DNA from 2 places in the Enterobacter sp. I4 genome. Region 1 is predicted to be linked to the other one. Evidence: predicted binding sites of a transcription regulator. Region 1 holds the regulator's gene; the other holds the start of a gene.

Region 1 (4,730 bases):
AATCACTGGTTTTTAACATAATTTCCTGTGCAATCAGGCGTGCGACGTTTCTCTGTGCGCGTCTTGATTCTGCTCACGATGCGCTGATGACTGCATGCGATAGCCCAGACCTGCCAGCGCAACGGTGGCCAGCATGACGCTGGTGGTCGTGAGCAGCGGTGTTGCAATCAGCGCGGAGACCACCAGGCTTGCCAGGAAGCACAGACCCAGCTGCAGGGTATTTTGCAGCGCGGCAGCGCGGCCCGTCGCCTGCGGGAACGGGCGCAGCGCCTGAGCCACAACGATAGGGTAGATGGCACCGTTTGCGATCGCCATGACGCAGAACGGAATCAAAATTTCAGCAAGCCCGGCGCCCGGAATAAAGCCAACGGCCCAGGTCGCGATCACGCTTAACGCGTAGAGCACCAGCAGCCAGGGAAGCATCTGCTGGCCTTCCCATTTTTGCAGCGCGGCGCGACAGCCGTAGCCGCCCACCAGGAAGGCGATGGTCTGCGGAACGTAGCTCAGGCCGATAGCCGCCGGGCTGTAGCCCATGTCATGCAGAATAAACGGCGAACCGGTCAGCCATGCGAAGAAGCTGGCGGAGCAGGCGGCGTAAATCAGCACGTTGCCGCGATAGGCCTTAGCCCGCAGTAAGGAGGTGAAGGTGACCGGCTTCGCGTCCGGATGCGCCTCTTTTTTATGCGCAGGCTTAAGCGCAAACGCGGGCAGCATCAGCACCAGCGTGATGGCGAACAGCGTGGCGAAAATGGCCTGCCAGTCGAAGTGTGCCAGGATCCAGCTGCCCAGCAGCGGGGCGAGCGCCGGCGACAGGCCAACCAGCGGCATAATGGTGGCGAAAATACGGTTAGTGCGCGAGGCCGGATAATAGTCGGTAACCAGCGCCTGCCACGTGACCGCTGCGGCGCAGACCCCGACTGCCTGAATGAAGCGCAGCGCCAGTAGCCAGGCGGCATCGCGAACCCACAGCATGCCCAGACAGCCAACGGCAAATATCGCCAGCCCCAGCAACAGAACGGGCTTACGGCCAAAACGATCCGACAGCGGTCCCCATAGCAGCTGCGCAAAAGCGAAGCCTGCGAGGAACAGGCTCAGGCTGGCGCTGATGGCGGCGGCAGGGGTTTGCAAATCTTCCTGCATCGCGGCGAACGCGGGCAGATACATGTCGGTCGCCAGAAAGCCCAGCACGCTTAAGCCGCCGAGCCAGACTAAAAATCCTTTCCTGGGTTGCACTATTTATTCTCCTGAGGAGGCAGGTGTACGTTGCCGCAGAGTGTAGGGAGTGCAAAGCGGCTTGTGAAACGCTAATATTTGGCGAGTGCATTCAAAAATTTTGCAGGCAGAAAATGTGGTCAGATTATTCCCTTGAAGTGGTCGATGCCGTGGCCCGTAACGGCAGCTTTACCGGTGCCGCGCAGGAGCTGCACCGCGTTCCCTCGGCAATCAGCTATACGGTGCGGCAGCTGGAAGAGTGGCTCGCGGTCCCGCTGTTCGAGCGGCGCCATCGCGACGTTGAACTGACGCCCGCCGGGGCGTGGTTTTTGAAAGAAGGGCGGTCTGTTATCAAAAAAATGCAGATCACCCGCGAGCAGTGCCAGCAGATCGCTAACGGCTGGCGCGGACACCTTTCCATTGCGGTGGATAACATCGTTAAGCCGGAGCGTACCCGGCAGATGATCGTCGATTTTTATCGCCATTTTTCCGACGTTGAGCTGCGCGTTTCGCAGGAAGTGTTCAACGGGGTCTGGGATGCGCTGGCGGACGGCCGGGCAGAGATGGCGATAGGCGCCACGCAGGCCATCCCGGTTGGCGGGCGCTATGCGTTTCGCGACATGGGCATGCTGAGCTGGACTTGCGTCGTGGCGCGCGATCACCCGCTGGCGGCGATGGAGGGGCCGCTGAGTGACGACACGTTACGCAACTGGCCGTCGCTGGTGCTGGAGGATACCTCCCGTTCGCTGCCCAAGCGCATTACCTGGCTGCTGGACAATCAGCGCCGGGTAGTCGCGCCGGACTGGGAGTCGTCAGCCACCTGCCTGAGCGCGGGGCTGTGCGTTGGGATGGTGCCGGTACACGTTGCGCGTCCGCGCATCGACACGGGGGAGTGGGTGGCCCTGACGCTGGAAAATCCCTTCCCGGACGCAGCCTGCTGTCTGACCTGGCAGCAAAATGACGTATCGCCCGCGATGGCCTGGCTGCTGGATTATCTGGGAGACAGCGAAACGCTGAACCGGGAGTGGTTACGGGGACCAGCGTAGCTGGCCCCGAGAAATGATTAACGACGGTAGTCGCGGAACGGGCCGTCCGCAACGGAGCGGCGTTCAATCAGGCGCGGGTGGACTTCAATGGACTGGGACTGTTCACGCTTGTTGACGATCCTGTCCATCAGCATATTGAAGGCCGTTTCACCCAGAGAGTCTTTCGGCTGGTGAATGGTGGTCAGCGCCGGGGTGAAGAAGCGGGCGTTGCGCACGTTATCATAGCCGATCACCGAAATGTCCTGCGGCACGCGCAGGCCCAGCTCGTCCGCCGCACAGAGCGCGCCCATCGCCATGATGTCGCCGCCGCAGAACACCGCGGTAGGGCGATGCTGCTGGGAAACGATCTGCTGCATGGCGCGGTAGCCGGACTCCGGCTCGAAGTCGCCCTGCACGATCCAGTTTTCCGGCACGACGATCATCGCTTCTTCCATCGCCTTCATAAAACCGGCCAGGCGGCCAGCGCCGGTGTTGCGCTCCAGCGGGCCCGGGATCACGCCAATTTCGCGGTGACCGCGTTCCACCAGGTAACGACCCGCCATGTAACCGCCTTCGAAGGCGTTATCAATCACCGAATCGGTGAAATCGGCGCGCGCTTCGCCCCAGTCCATCACCACCATTGGAATGTGGCGATACTCTTCCAGCATGGAAAGGACCGACTCAGGGTATTCAGAACACATCACCAGCAGGCCGTCCACGCGCTTTTGCGCCATCATCGACAGGTAAGCGCGCTGTTTCTCAATGTTGTTCCACGCGTTGCCCAGAATCAGGGTGTAGCCTTTCTGGAAGCAGTTTTTCTCAACGGCTTCGATGATTTCAGCAAAGTAGGCCGCTTCACTGCTGGTAGCCAGCAGGCCAATCGATTTCGTGTGATTAACCTTCAGGCTGCGCGCAACGGCACTCGGCGAGTAGTGCAGTTCTTTGATCGCTGCCCACACGGCATTACGCGTCTCTTCTGCGACGAAACGCGTTTTGTTAATAACATGTGATACGGTTGTAGTGGAAACGTTTGCGCGTTTTGCTACGTCTTTAATTGTTGCCATTAAATGTCACTCCAGACCATATCCTAAGCTCCTGAAAAACTTGAAGGTAAACGTTTGCCTTCTCTCACCCTTATTACGCAATCTTGAGTTGCGACACGCCGGGAAAACGACACAGGACGTCAGGAGGGGGTCAATGGCCGGTACGCTAATAAATTTAGCGTGGAATTTTGTCCTATCTTGATGAAAAGGGGAAGAGGTAAAGTGGATATCCGCTTAAATCCTGGAAGATTTTTGACCTGAACTGTGTAAAAATGAGCAGGCTCACTTTTCGTAGGGTGAATAAAAGGAGAAAAATTGATGAGTACCGATCTTAAGTTTTCGCTGTTTACCACCATTGTTGTTCTTGCTCTTATCGTTGCGGGTGGTTTAACCGCTGCGCTGCACTGATTCAGACGGGGGAGAGCTTTCTCCCTCGCTTTGTGCGATTGTTACCCCTCCGGCAAAAATCTTTTGCCAAAATGTTAACTTCTCATTTTTTGTGATTGATGTCATGCTTTTGACTTCTTAATTCTGTGTCGCGTTATGGCACGGTTTCCGGAGTTCATTCATGAAAATCAATTTTCCACTGCTGGCCCTGGCGATTGGCGCTTTTGGGATTGGCACCACTGAGTTTTCCCCAATGGGGTTATTGCCTGTTATAGCCCGGGGCGTGGACGTCTCAATCCCTGCGGCCGGTATGTTAATCAGCGCCTACGCGGTTGGCGTGATGGTAGGGGCGCCGCTGATGACGCTGCTGCTTTCGCACCGCGCGCGCCGCAATGCGCTGATTTTCCTGATGGCGATTTTCACCCTGGGGAACGTGCTTTCCGCGATTTCACCGGATTACACCACCCTGATGCTCTCACGCATTTTGACCAGCCTTAACCACGGCGCGTTCTTCGGGCTGGGATCGGTTGTGGCCGCCAGCGTGGTGCCAAAACATAAGCAGGCCAGCGCGGTGGCCACTATGTTTATGGGGCTGACCATCGCCAATATCGGCGGCGTGCCCGCAGCCACCTGGCTGGGTGAGACGATCGGCTGGCGTATGTCTTTCCTCGCAACCGCGGCGCTCGGCGTAATTGCGATGGTGGCGCTGTTCTTCTCTCTGCCGAAAGGGAGCGCCGGTGAGCGTCCGGAAGTGCGTAAAGAGCTGGCTGTGCTGATGCGTCCTCAGGTGCTTTCTGCGCTGCTCACCACGGTGCTGGGAGCAGGGGCGATGTTTACGCTCTACACCTATATCTCCCCGGTGCTGCACGATATCACCCACGCGACGCCGGTATTTATTACCGCGATGCTGGTGCTGATTGGCGTGGGCTTCTCCATCGGTAACTATCTTGGCGGGAAGCTGGCGGACCGCTCCGTCAGCGGGACGCTGAAGGGTTTCTTAACCCTGCTGATTGCGATCATGATTGCGATCCCGTGGCTGGCGCGTAACGAAGTGGGTGCCGCA
Region 2 (4,730 bases), on a different contig from region 1:
AGCAGGCGATTGAAGAAGGCTACAAAGGGGCGTTCAGCTCCATCTTTGATGCGAACGTAACAACACTGATTAAGGTTCTTATCCTGTATGCAGTGGGTACTGGCGCGATCAAAGGCTTTGCGATTACAACCGGTATCGGTGTCGCAACGTCGATGTTTACCGCTATTGTCGGCACCCGTGCCATCGTGAACCTGCTGTACGGCGGCAAGCGCGTCAAAAAGCTGTCTATCTGAGGAGTGCGTTGTGGCACAGGAATATACTGTTGAACAATTGAACCATGGCCGTAAAGTCTGGGACTTTATGCGCTGGGACTACTGGGCCTTCGGCATTTCAGGTTTTCTGCTGATTTTGTCCATCGTCATTATGGGCGTGAAGGGCTTTAACTGGGGGCTTGATTTCACCGGTGGTACGGTGATTGAAATTACCCTGGAAAAACCGGTCGATATGGACCAGATGCGCGAGTCGCTGCAAAAAGCGGGCTTTGAAGAGCCGCTGTTGCAGAACTTCGGCAGCAGCCGCGACATCATGGTGCGTATGCCGCCGGTACACGATGCTAACGGCAGCCAGGAGCTGGGCAGCAAGGTCGTGCAGGTTATTAACGAAACGACCAGCCAGGATGCAACGGTTAAGCGTATCGAGTTTGTCGGCCCGAGCGTCGGTGCAGACCTGGCGCAGACCGGTGCGATGGCGCTGCTGGTGGCGCTGATCTCGATCCTGATTTACGTCGGTTTCCGCTTTGAGTGGCGACTGGCGGCAGGCGTGGTTATCGCCCTGGCGCACGACGTGGTCATTACCATGGGCATACTGTCCCTGTTCCACATTGAGATTGACCTGACGATTGTGGCATCCCTGATGTCCGTTATCGGTTACTCACTGAACGACAGCATCGTGGTATCTGACCGTATTCGTGAAAACTTCCGTAAGATCCGTCGCGGTACGCCGTACGAAATCTTTAACGTGTCGTTGACCCAGACGCTGCACCGTACGTTGATCACCTCCGGCACCACGTTGATGGTGATCCTGATGCTGTTCCTGTTCGGTGGCCCGGTGCTGGAAGGCTTCTCGCTGACCATGCTGATCGGTGTTTCTATCGGTACGGCCTCATCTATCTACGTGGCGTCCGCGCTGGCGCTGAAGCTGGGCATGAAGCGCGAGCATCTGATCCAGCAGAAGGTCGAGAAAGAAGGGGCGGATCAGCCGTCAATTCTGCCGTAAGGCAACGTCTTATGCGGTATCGAAATCCCGGCCTGTTGGCCGGGATTTTTTTTACCTTAACCGGATAAATACTCCTGACAGTATGCTGTCAGGAGCCCTGGCGTAGACTCCCTCTGAACCCTAACAGCAGGCAGGAGGAAGTATGAAAAGTGTGATTAACTGGTTTGAAATTCCCGTCGTCGACATGGACCGCGCCATCAAATTCTACGAGCCGGTGATGCAGGTTGCGCTGCGTCGCGAAAAGATGGACGTGGCGGAACTGGCGATTTTCCCGCATGAGGATCCCGCCACCGGCGGCGCGCTGGCAAAATTTGATGGTATTACGCCGTCCTCTCAGGGCGCTATTATTTATCTGCACACTGACAGCCTGGCGGCCACGCTCGATCGTATCGCTTCCGCGGGCGGCGAGTGCGTGTTTGGCCCGCTGGAATTGCCAGACGGTATTGGCACTATCGCCCTGTTTACCGACAGCGAAGGCAATCGCGTCGGCCTTCATCAACCGGCCTGAGAGCAACAAACACGATGACCCGACGCGCTGACCGTTTATTTCAGATTGTGCAAATCCTGCGGGGCAGGAGACTGACAACGGCGGCGCATCTGGCAGAAAGGCTGGGCGTATCTGGACGCACGATTTACCGCGATATCCGCGACCTGTCGCTGTCTGGCGTACCGGTAGAAGGCGAGGCGGGAAGCGGATATCGCCTGATGTCGGGCTTTGATTTGCCGCCGCTAATGCTGACCAACAAGGAGTCCGAGGCGCTAATGGTGGCGATCCGTCTGCTCAAGACCTGGGGCGGGGAGTTACTGTCGCGAGAGCTTGAGTCGGCGCAGGAAAAAGTGCTGGCGATCCTGCCGGAGGAGTGTCGCCGCAGGGCCGAACAGACGCGGATTTATGCCCCGGAAATTGCGCTACAGCAGCACTCGCGTAGCGGCTTCGACCTGATTCACCAGGCCATCTCCGCTCAGCGCGTGCTGGCGCTGCACTATCGTGATGAGGCCGGGCAGTTAAGCCGGCGTGAGGTTCAGCCGCTGGGGCTGTTCTTTTGGGGCGAGCACTGGCTGCTGGCCGCGTGGTGCGAGCGGCGCAATGACTATCGCTGCTTCCGTCTCGACAGATGCCTTAATATTGCGCAGACGGAAAGACGGTTTAGCGAAAGCGCGGACAGGTCGCTGGCGGATTTTTTGCGCAAGGTTAAGCAGTAAAAGCCGGGTGGCGAGGTAAAAGCAAAACGGCAACGATGTTGCCGTTTTTTGTGCTTGCGCCCTCTCCCGTGGAAGAGGCGAGGGCGCAATACTGCACGGGTTAGAAGTTGTAACCCACGACCAGGTAACCACCCCAGCCGGTAGAACGAACGCTGAAGTCGCCGTTGCCGAAGTTCAGGCTCGCATCGTCGTTCCACTGACCACCGTTGTGCCAGTAACGCGCAACAACAGAGTAGTGCCAGTGATCGTAGTTCAGCGCCAGGATGTGGCTGGAGGCGATGGAGTCGTTGGTACGCGCTTTCTTACCGTTCAGGTCACGGAAATCGTTGTCGCCCAGGTCTGAGCCCCAGTCAAAGTTGGTGAAGCCAATGTAGCTCAGGTTGCCGCCCCACAGCTGGGTGATTGGCACGAAATATTTCACCTTGAAACGGTAGCCATCCCACTCGTTTTCGTTCGCTGCGCCGTAGTTCTGCCACTGGTATTTTGCATACACGTTCAGGGACAGGCTCATTGGCAGGCCGGTATCAACGTCGGTGCCCAGACCCATATACCAGGTGCTCTGGCGACCGGACTTATTGCGGCCCATATCGTAGATATAGTTGTTCGCGAAATACCACTCTTTGAACGGACCAAACGCCAGGCTGGTACCGGTCAGTTTGTCGATGGAGAAGCGCGGTTCGATCTCCATGAACAGCGGAGAACCGTGGTTCCAGATACCTTTCGCGTCGGTGTTACCACCGAAGAATACCGGCGCATCCATGTAGCCATAGAAATCAAACCAGTCTTTCTTGGCGAAGGCTTCGTACTCCAGGTAGGTATCGTTACGGATCTGCGGTCCGAAACGGGTGTGATAGCTGCCTACAACGTTAACGCTCTGATGCCACCAGTCGGATACGTATTCTGGCTTGTTATTCTCCGCTGCGTTAGCGGCGAAAGAGGAGGAGAGTGCCAGAACTGCACCGGCTGCGAGTAATGTTTTTTTCATAATCATGCCACTGATTGAAATTCCCTTCCGGGAGTGAAAAATGCGCGAATTGCGTTTCTAAATATTTCGTGTTTCTGCGGAGCCTATTATAGGAATCCCTGCTCACAAAAATATGTGTTGTTTCACATATCTCTCACATACGTAATCGATTGCGTTCACGTTTGCGTACTTTAGACGGGCGGGATTGTAGCGGCAATCATTTATGTTGCCAATCTTTGCGGAGTGTAAATGTTAGCGGAGTGACATTGCACTCCGCTGCGGATCTGAGGTTATTGCGCGGCGGGCTGAATATCGTGAATGCGGATAAAGCCTAACTGTTCCGGAGTGAGGCCGCTCAGCTGAACGGGGATATCGACGTCGCTAGGCGCCAGGGTGCTTGCCGGGGCGGTGAAGAGCTGGTTCTTCACGTTCACTTCCTGGTAATCTTCGGTGGTGCCCTGGATCTGCCCCCACTCGACGGTGCCGCTAAAGGCCGGGAGCGGATCGTTGGACTCCCCCTGGATACGCAGTGTTGCGCGCGTACCATCCGCGTTGGCTGCAACGTTCACCAGAGACATTTTAAGCATGCCAATCTGGCTGTTGAGTCGGGCCGGCGTATTTGCGCCTGGCAATAAATAAACGCCGTTGCTGGATTTCGCGTTGAGCGCGTTCTGCTGGGTTATCTTCACCGTTTCCTTGTTGAGCTTGTCCATCGCTACGTTCAGCGTATTCACGCTCTGTTTCATCTCGCGGACTTCACTTTGCTGTGCGCAGGCGCTTAGCGTGAAGAGGCTCCCCAGCAGCACTATTTTCAGGTAACGTCTTGTCATTGCGTTTAATTCCTTGAAATCACAGATTGTTGCAATGGTAGACAGGATAGTGCGCTCAGGCATAGATCCTTTGTCTCAAAAAGCTCTTCCTTTGTTGTCGGGCCAGTTCAGGGTAAAATAGAAATCAGTTAACCAGATAACAGGGACATCGTATGCATTGCCCATTTTGCTCCGCTGTGGATACCAAAGTCATCGACTCACGTCTTGTAGGCGAAGGGTCTTCCGTGCGCCGTCGTCGGCAGTGTCTGGTGTGCAACGAGCGTTTTACCACCTTCGAGGTGGCAGAGCTGGTGATGCCACGTGTGGTAAAAAGTAACGATGTGCGCGAGCCGTTCAACGAAGAGAAATTGCGCAGCGGAATGCTCAAGGCGCTGGAGAAGCGGCCTGTTAGCTCCGATGACGTCGAAATGGCGCTAAACCATATTAAATCTTATCTGCGGGGGCTGGGCGAGCGCGAAGTGCCGAGCAAAATGATCGGTAATCTGGTGATGGAGCAGCTGAAAAAGCTCGATAAAGTC

Evidence for each region. Region 1 encodes PurR, which represses purine synthesis genes. Its sites were predicted from a motif close to CANGCAAACGTTTGCNTG; they were not measured.
Region 2: the regulator PurR is predicted to act here: its motif matches at 3,542-3,559, upstream of MOQ06_RS13055 (nucleoside-specific channel-forming protein Tsx).

The regions. Positions count from the first base shown of each region.
Region 1 is NZ_JALBUO010000001.1:2,500,385-2,505,114, reverse strand. Features, by position in the region: gene punC (purine nucleoside transporter PunC) at 34-1,233, opposite strand; gene punR (DNA-binding transcriptional activator PunR) at 1,347-2,258, shown strand; gene purR (HTH-type transcriptional repressor PurR) at 2,276-3,301, opposite strand; gene MOQ06_RS11850 (YnhF family membrane protein) at 3,599-3,688, shown strand; gene MOQ06_RS11845 (MFS transporter) at 3,849-4,730, shown strand, end outside.
Region 2 is NZ_JALBUO010000002.1:148,637-153,366, reverse strand. Features, by position in the region: partial or broken gene secD (protein translocase subunit SecD) at 1-233, shown strand, start outside; gene secF (protein translocase subunit SecF) at 244-1,215, shown strand; gene MOQ06_RS13065 (VOC family protein) at 1,358-1,723, shown strand; gene MOQ06_RS13060 (YafY family protein) at 1,738-2,418, shown strand; gene MOQ06_RS13055 (nucleoside-specific channel-forming protein Tsx) at 2,519-3,403, opposite strand; gene MOQ06_RS13050 (DUF3251 domain-containing protein) at 3,673-4,212, opposite strand; gene nrdR (transcriptional regulator NrdR) at 4,365-4,730, shown strand, end outside.